2 regions of the Citrobacter europaeus genome follow, and region 1 is predicted to be linked to the other one. Evidence: predicted binding sites of a transcription regulator. Region 1 holds the regulator's gene; the other holds the start of a gene.

What was found. The regulator sigma-54, encoded in region 1, starts transcription at its own class of promoters, with help from an activator protein. The targets are predictions, from matches to a motif close to GTTGGCACANNTTTCGCTNT.
Region 2: glnK (P-II family nitrogen regulator) is a predicted target of sigma-54. The motif match lies at 2,579-2,598, and genes of this name have one in related genera.

Annotation. Positions count from the first base shown of each region.
Region 1 is NZ_CP148084.1:513,879-518,092, reverse strand. It holds gene lptC (LPS export ABC transporter periplasmic protein LptC) at 1-334, shown strand, start outside; gene lptA (lipopolysaccharide ABC transporter substrate-binding protein LptA) at 303-851, shown strand; gene lptB (LPS export ABC transporter ATP-binding protein) at 858-1,583, shown strand; gene rpoN (RNA polymerase factor sigma-54) at 1,630-3,063, shown strand; gene hpf (ribosome hibernation promoting factor) at 3,086-3,373, shown strand; gene ptsN (PTS IIA-like nitrogen regulatory protein PtsN) at 3,457-3,948, shown strand; gene rapZ (RNase adapter RapZ) at 3,994-4,214, shown strand, end outside.
Region 2 is NZ_CP148084.1:3,815,279-3,819,492, reverse strand. It holds gene WHR59_RS18030 (SmdA family multidrug ABC transporter permease/ATP-binding protein) at 1-630, shown strand, start outside; gene WHR59_RS18025 (SmdB family multidrug efflux ABC transporter permease/ATP-binding protein) at 623-2,401, shown strand; gene glnK (P-II family nitrogen regulator) at 2,650-2,988, shown strand; gene amtB (ammonium transporter AmtB) at 3,020-4,214, shown strand, end outside.

The DNA of each region.
Region 1 (4,214 bases):
AGTATTAACCACGTTTGATAAAGATAAAGTACCGACCTGGACGATCAAGGCTGATAAAGCCAAATTGACCAACGATCGGATGCTGTATCTGTACGGCCATGTTGAGGTCAACGCCCTGGTGCCCGACTCTCAACTACGCAGAATTACCACCGATAACGCGCAGATTAACCTGGTGACACAAGATGTCACTTCCGATGATCTCGTCACGTTATATGGCACAACATTTAACTCCAGCGGACTGAAGATGCGCGGCAACTTACGCAGCAAGAACGCCGAGCTGATTGAAAAGGTTAGAACCTCATATGAAATCCAAAACAAACAAACTCAGCCTTAATCTTGTGCTTGCCAGCTCACTTCTGGCCGCCAGCATCCCGGCATTGGCCGTTACCGGCGATACCGAGCAGCCGATTCACATTGAGTCGGACCAGCAGTCCCTGGATATGCAGGGCAACGTGGTGACGTTTACTGGTAACGTGATTGTGACTCAGGGCACCATTAAAATTAACGCCGATAAAGTCGTCGTAACCCGCCCTGGCGGTGAAGACGGTAAAGAAGTGATTGATGGTTACGGTGATCCCGCCACCTTTTACCAGATGCAGGACAACGGTAAGCCGGTGAAAGGCCGCGCCTCACACATGCACTATGAACTGGCAAAAGACTTCGTCGTTCTTACCGGTAAGGCTTACCTGGAACAGCTCGATAGCAACATCACGGGCGATAAGATCACCTATCTGGTAAAAGAGCAGAAAATGCAGGCCTTCAGCGATAAAGGCAAACGCGTCACCACCGTTCTGGTTCCGTCGCAGTTGCAGGACAAAAACAAGGCTCCGGCAGAGAAAAAAGGTAACTGATTCGTTATGGCAACATTAACTGCAAAGAACCTTGCAAAAGCCTATAAGGGCCGCCGTGTAGTGGAAGATGTCAGTCTGACCGTCAACTCCGGGGAGATTGTCGGTTTGCTCGGGCCTAACGGTGCGGGTAAGACAACGACCTTTTACATGGTAGTCGGCATTGTCCCGCGCGATGCGGGCAACATTATCATTGATGACGAAGACATCAGCCTGCTGCCTCTGCATGCGCGCGCGCGTCGCGGCATCGGCTATTTGCCGCAGGAAGCGTCTATTTTCCGTCGCCTGAGCGTGTTTGATAACCTGATGGCGGTGCTGCAAATTCGCGACGATCTGACCAGCGAGCAGCGCGAAGATCGCGCTAACGAGCTGATGGAAGAATTCCACATCGAACACCTGCGCGACAGCTTAGGTCAGTCGCTCTCCGGTGGTGAACGACGCCGCGTGGAGATCGCCCGGGCACTGGCGGCTAATCCGAAATTTATCCTGCTGGATGAACCGTTTGCCGGTGTTGACCCGATTTCCGTTATTGATATCAAACGGATCATCGAACACCTGCGCGACAGCGGGCTTGGGGTGCTGATTACCGACCATAACGTTCGCGAAACGCTGGCAGTGTGTGAGCGCGCCTATATCGTGAGTCAGGGCCACCTGATCGCGCACGGCACGCCAACAGAAATACTGCAGGATGAGCACGTTAAGCGCGTATACCTTGGGGAAGACTTCAGACTCTGATAGGGTAGAAGACTTCACGTCACCGCAGGAGAGAATAACTCTGAACATGAAGCAAGGTTTGCAACTCAGGCTTAGCCAACAACTGGCGATGACGCCTCAGCTACAACAGGCTATCCGTCTGTTGCAGCTGTCCACGCTGGAACTTCAGCAAGAACTTCAGCAAGCGCTGGAAAGTAACCCACTGCTCGAGCAAACCGATCTTCACGACGAAATTGATACCCAGGAAAAACAGGACAGCGAATCCCTCGACACCGCAGATGCTCTCGAACAAAAAGAGATGCCAGAGGAACTACCGCTTGACGCCAGTTGGGATGAAATTTACACCGCCGGTACGCCTTCTGGCACCAGCGGAGATTACATCGACGACGAACTGCCTGTGTACCAGGGTGAGACCACGCAATCGCTGCAGGATTACCTGATGTGGCAAGTGGAGCTGACCCCGTTCTCGGATACCGATCGCGCCATTGCGACATCCATCGTTGATGCGGTAGACGAAACCGGTTATCTCACCGTAACCCTGGACGATATTCTCGAAAGCATGGGCGATGACGACGTCGGTATGGACGAAATCGAAGCCGTGCTTAAACGCGTTCAGCGTTTTGATCCCGTGGGCGTAGCGGCCAAAGATCTCCGCGACTGCTTACTGATTCAACTTTCACAGTTTGATAAAGCCACGCCGTGGCTGGAAGAAGCGCGCCTGATCATCAGCGATCATCTCGATCTGTTAGCCAATCATGACTTCCGCACGCTGATGCGCGTGACCCGGCTGAAAGAAGATGTGCTGAAAGAAGCCGTCAACCTCATCCAGTCGCTCGATCCCCGCCCAGGACAGTCGATCCAAACCGGCGAACCGGAATACGTCATCCCGGATGTGTTGGTGCGTAAGCATAACGATCGCTGGGTGGTCGAACTCAACGGCGACAGTATTCCACGGCTGCAGATTAACCAGCATTACGCCGCCATGTGCAACAGCGCGCGCAACGATGCTGACAGCCAGTTTATTCGTAGCAATCTGCAGGATGCGAAGTGGCTGATTAAAAGCCTGGAAAGTCGCAATGATACGCTGCTGCGCGTCAGTCGCTGCATCGTTGAACAGCAGCAAGCCTTCTTTGAGCAAGGCGAAGAGTTTATGAAACCGATGGTGCTGGCGGATATCGCCCAGGCCGTCGAGATGCACGAATCGACCATTTCCCGAGTGACCACGCAAAAGTATCTGCACAGTCCGCGCGGCATTTTTGAATTGAAGTATTTCTTTTCCAGTCACGTTAACACTGAAGGCGGAGGCGAAGCCTCGTCCACAGCTATCCGTGCGCTGGTGAAGAAATTAATTGCTGCGGAAAACCCCGCGAAACCGCTGAGTGACAGCAAGTTAACCTCTATGCTGTCAGAACAGGGTATCATGGTGGCACGCCGCACCGTTGCGAAGTACCGAGAGTCTTTATCCATTCCGCCGTCTAACCAGCGCAAACAGCTGGTCTGACCCAACCGATAAGGAAGACACTATGCAGCTCAACATCACTGGAAACAACGTCGAAATCACGGAAGCCCTGCGCGATTTTGTGAATACAAAATTCGCCAAGCTTGAACAATATTTCGACCGAATTAATCAGGTCTATATTGTGTTGAAAGTGGAGAAGGTTACACATATCTCGGACGCAACACTGCATGTGAACGGTGGCGAAATTCATGCCAGCGCGGAAGGTCAGGATATGTACGCCGCCATTGACGGTTTAATTGATAAACTGGCTCGGCAGTTAACAAAACATAAAGATAAACTGAAACAGCACTAACTTGTCCGGGCAGTTAGCGGGTGCAGGACGGCCTGTTGTGTAGCACAACAGGCCATTTGTACAGTTAGCGCTTAGGTGAAATTATGACAAATAACGATACGACTCTACAACTGAGCAATGTTCTTAACCAGGAATGTACACGCGCGGCCGTTCACTGCCAAAGCAAAAAACGCGCACTGGAAATCATCAGTGAACTGGCGGCAAAACAGCTCAGCTTGCCCTCTCAGGTGGTATTTGAAGCCATTCTGACGCGTGAAAAAATGGGCAGTACCGGCATCGGTAATGGTATTGCTATTCCGCACGGAAAGCTGGAAGAAGACACGATGCGCGCGGTTGGCGTGTTTGTGCAACTTGAAACGCCTATTGCTTTCGACGCCATTGATAATCAACCCGTCGATCTGCTTTTTGCTCTACTGGTTCCGGCAGACCAAACCAAGACGCATTTGCATACGTTGTCACTGGTCGCCAAACGTCTGGCAGATAAAACCATCTGCCGCCGCCTGCGCGCCGCACAGAGTGACCAGGAGTTGTATCAAATCATCACGGACACCGAAGGTGGACAGGATGAGGCATAACAACCCAATGGCATCCTTTTTTGTCGTTGTGAGGAGAAACAGTACATGGTACTGATGATCGTCAGCGGTCGTTCGGGGTCAGGTAAATCTGTCGCCCTGCGTGCGCTGGAAGATATGGGTTTTTACTGCGTGGATAACCTTCCCGTAGTGCTGTTGCCCGATCTGGCTCGTACTCTGGCCGATCGCCAGATTTCTGCGGCCGTCAGCATTGATGTGCGCAACATGCCTGAGTCCCCGGAAATTTTCGAGCAGGCGATGAACAACCT
Region 2 (4,214 bases), 1.8 Mb from region 1:
ATCCAGCGTCATTTTGATATCACTCAGGGCGATGTACGCTTTCATAATATCCCGTTAACGCGCTTACAGCTTGATAGCTGGCGCAGCCGACTGGCGGTCGTTAGCCAGACGCCATTCCTGTTTTCAGATACCGTCGGTAATAACATCGCGTTAGGACGCCCGCAGGCCACGCAGGAAGAGATCGAGCATGTGGCGCGCCTTGCCAGCGTTCATGAGGATATTTTACGTCTTCCGCAGGGCTACGACACCGAAGTGGGCGAACGCGGGGTGATGCTGTCTGGTGGGCAAAAACAACGTATTTCTATCGCTCGGGCACTACTGCTGAACGCTGAAATCCTGATTCTGGATGATGCGTTGTCGGCGGTGGACGGTCGTACCGAGCATCAGATCCTGCATAATCTGCGCCAGTGGGGCGAAGGCCGAACCGTCATTATCAGCGCCCACCGCTTATCGGCTCTGACGGAAGCCAGCGAGATTATCGTGATGCAGCATGGGCATATTGCCCAGCGCGGCGAGCATGACGTGCTGGTGCAGCAGGCTGGCTGGTATCGTGATATGTACCGCTATCAGCAACTGGAAGCGGCGCTGTCTGATGCACCAGAGATAAACGAGGAGGCGGCTAATGCGTAGTTTCGGGCAATTATGGCCGACTCTGAAAAGATTACTGGCATACGGTTCCCCATGGCGAAAACAGCTGGCGATTGCGGTCGTCATGCTGTGGGTGGCGGCTGCGGCGGAAGTCAGCGGCCCGCTGCTGATTAGCTATTTTATCGATAACATGGTGGCGAAGAACAATCTGCCGCTGGCGATGGTCGTCGGGCTGGTTGCGGCGTATGTCGGTCTGCAACTGCTGGCAGCAGGCCTGCATTATGCACAGTCATTGCTGTTTAACCAGGCGGCGGTTGGCGTAGTACAACAGCTACGCACCGACGTAATGGACGCTGCGCTGCGCCAGCCGCTCAGCGCCTTTGATACTCAGCCCGTAGGGCAGCTTATCTCCCGCGTGACCAATGACACCGAAGTGATTCGCGACCTGTATGTGACGGTGGTTGCAACGGTTCTGCGCAGCGCGGCATTAATCGGCGCCATGCTGGTCGCGATGTTCAGCCTCGAGTGGCGTATGGCGCTGGTGGCGATGGCTATTTTCCCGGCAGTGCTGGTGGTAATGGTGATTTATCAACGCTACAGCACCCCGATTGTGCGCCGGGTTCGCGCTTATCTGGCGGATATTAACGATGGCTTTAACGAAGTCATCAACGGCATGAGCGTTATCCAGCAGTTCCGCCAGCAGGCGCGGTTTGGCGAGAGAATGGGGGAGGCCAGCCGCTCGCACTATATGGCGCGTATGCAGACCCTGCGACTCGATGGCTTTTTGCTGCGCCCGCTGCTGAGCCTTTTTTCGGCGCTGATCCTCTGCGGTTTATTGATGCTGTTCAGCTTTACCTCTGGCAGCTCCATCGAGGTTGGTGTGCTGTATGCGTTTATCAGCTACCTCGGCCGTTTAAACGAGCCGCTTATCGAACTGACAACCCAGCAGTCAATGCTGCAGCAGGCGGTTGTCGCCGGTGAGCGAGTGTTCGAACTGATGGACGGGCCTCGTCAGCGCTATGGTGAAGATGATCGACCGCTCAAAAGCGGTGACATTGAGGTGGATAACGTTTCATTTGCCTATCGCGACGACAATCTGGTGCTGCAAAACATCAGTCTGTCCGTGCCTTCGCGTAGCTTTGTGGCCCTGGTCGGACACACCGGCAGCGGCAAAAGTACGCTGGCCAGCCTGCTGATGGGGTACTACCCGCTGACGCAGGGTGAAATCCGACTTGACGGACGTCCGTTGTCTTCGCTGAGCCACAGTGCGTTACGTCAGGGCATCGCGATGGTGCAGCAGGATCCCGTGGTGATGGCGGATACCTTCCTGGCAAACGTCACGCTGGGTCGCGATATCTCAGAAGAGCGGGTATGGCAGGCGCTGGAGACCGTGCAACTGGCAGAACTGGCCCGGGGTTTGAGCGAGGGGATTCATACCCGGCTGGGTGAGCAGGGCAATAATCTCTCTGTTGGGCAGAAACAACTGCTGGCGCTGGCGCGAGTGTTGGTTGAAACGCCGCAGGTGCTGATCCTCGATGAAGCCACGGCCAGTATTGATTCCGGTACTGAGCAGGCCATTCAGCAAGCTCTGGCGGCGGTCCGTAAACACACAACGCTTGTGGTGATTGCGCATCGGTTATCGACGATTGTCGATGCGGATACCATTCTGGTGTTACATCGCGGTCAGGCGGTTGAGCGTGGTACGCACCAGCAATTACTGGCGGCGCAAGGCCGTTACTGGCAGATGTATCAGTTGCAGCTGGCGGGCGAAGAGCTGGCAGCCAGTACGCAAGAGGATTCTGTTATCGCCTGACGGCGCAGCGCTTATCCGGCCACGCGGAGTCGTAGGTCGGGTAAGGCGTAAACGCCGCCATCCGGCAATCAACAATCTGGTGCAAAAATGTAACGCACTATGCACCGTTATAGTGCGTTTTTTCTTTTTCTCTCCAGGCAGTACCCTGCAAACCTGAATCATTCCGCGTTTTTCATTCCTGGCACATCCCTTGCAATATTCCTCTCGTGTATCTGCAGCCACTACTGAATTCTGACTGGAGGGGATCTATGAAGCTGGTTACCGTGGTAATCAAACCGTTCAAACTGGAAGACGTCCGTGAAGCACTGTCGTCTATTGGTATTCAGGGGCTGACCGTCACCGAAGTGAAGGGGTTTGGCCGACAGAAAGGTCATGCTGAGCTGTACCGTGGGGCTGAATATAGCGTCAATTTTCTGCCAAAGGTGAAGATTGATGTGGCGATTGCCGACGACCAACTGGATGGCGTGATTGATGTCATCAGTAAGGCGGCATACACCGGAAAAATTGGCGACGGCAAAATCTTCGTCGCCGAGCTGCAACGTGTGATTCGTATTCGTACCGGCGAAGCCGACGAAGCCGCACTGTAACTTCTGGCACACAGTGATAGGAAACCAAAAAATGAAGATAGCAACGATGAAAACGGGTATTGCTTCACTGGCGCTACTGCCGGGACTGGCGATGGCGGCACCGGCGGTTGCGGATAAAGCAGATAACGCTTTTATGATGATCTGTACCGCGCTGGTGCTGTTTATGACTATCCCTGGCATTGCGCTGTTCTACGGCGGTTTGATTCGCGGTAAGAACGTGCTGTCGATGCTGACTCAGGTAACAGTGACATTCGCTCTGGTTTGTATTTTATGGGTAGTTTATGGCTACTCGCTGGCCTTTGGCGAAGGGAATAATTTCTTCGGCAACTTCAACTGGGTATTGCTGAAGAACATCGCGCTGACGGCGGTCACGGGGAGTTTCTACCAGTACATTCACGTTGCTTTTCAGGGTTCGTTCGCCTGTATTACCGTTGGGCTGATTGTCGGGGCGCTGGCTGAGCGTATTCGCTTCTCTGCGGTGCTGATTTTCGTGGTGGTGTGGTTAACGCTGTCGTACATCCCGATTGCCCATATGGTGTGGGGCGGCGGCTTGCTGGCTTCCCATGGCGCGCTGGATTTTGCCGGCGGAACGGTCGTGCACATCAACGCGGCGATAGCCGGTCTGGTTGGTGCGTATCTGATTGGCAAACGCGTCGGTTTTGGCAAAGAAGCCTTTAAACCGCACAACCTGCCAATGGTCTTCACCGGCACCGCTATTCTCTACATTGGTTGGTTTGGCTTTAACGCCGGTTCAGCGGGAACGGCGAATGAGATCGCCGCACTGGCCTTCGTCAATACCGTGGTCGCCACCGCTGCTGCCATCCTCGGATGGATCTTCGGTGAATGGGCACTGCGTGGCAAACCGTCTCTGCTGGGCGCTTGTTCTGGCGCTATTGCGGGTCTGGTAGGCGTAACACCGGCATGTGGCTACATTGGTGTCGGCGGCGCGCTGATTATCGGTGTCGTTGCGGGGCTGGCTGGCCTGTGGGGCGTAACCATGCTGAAGCGTTTTCTGCGCGTGGACGATCCGTGCGACGTGTTTGGCGTTCACGGCGTGTGCGGCATTGTTGGTTGCATCCTGACCGGCGTTTTCGCTGCCAGCTCTCTGGGCGGCGTGGGCTTTGCTGAGGGCGTGACCATGGGGCATCAGCTGCTGGTGCAACTGGAAAGCGTGGCGATCACTATCGTCTGGTCCGGCGTGGTGGCCTTCATTGGCTATAAGCTGG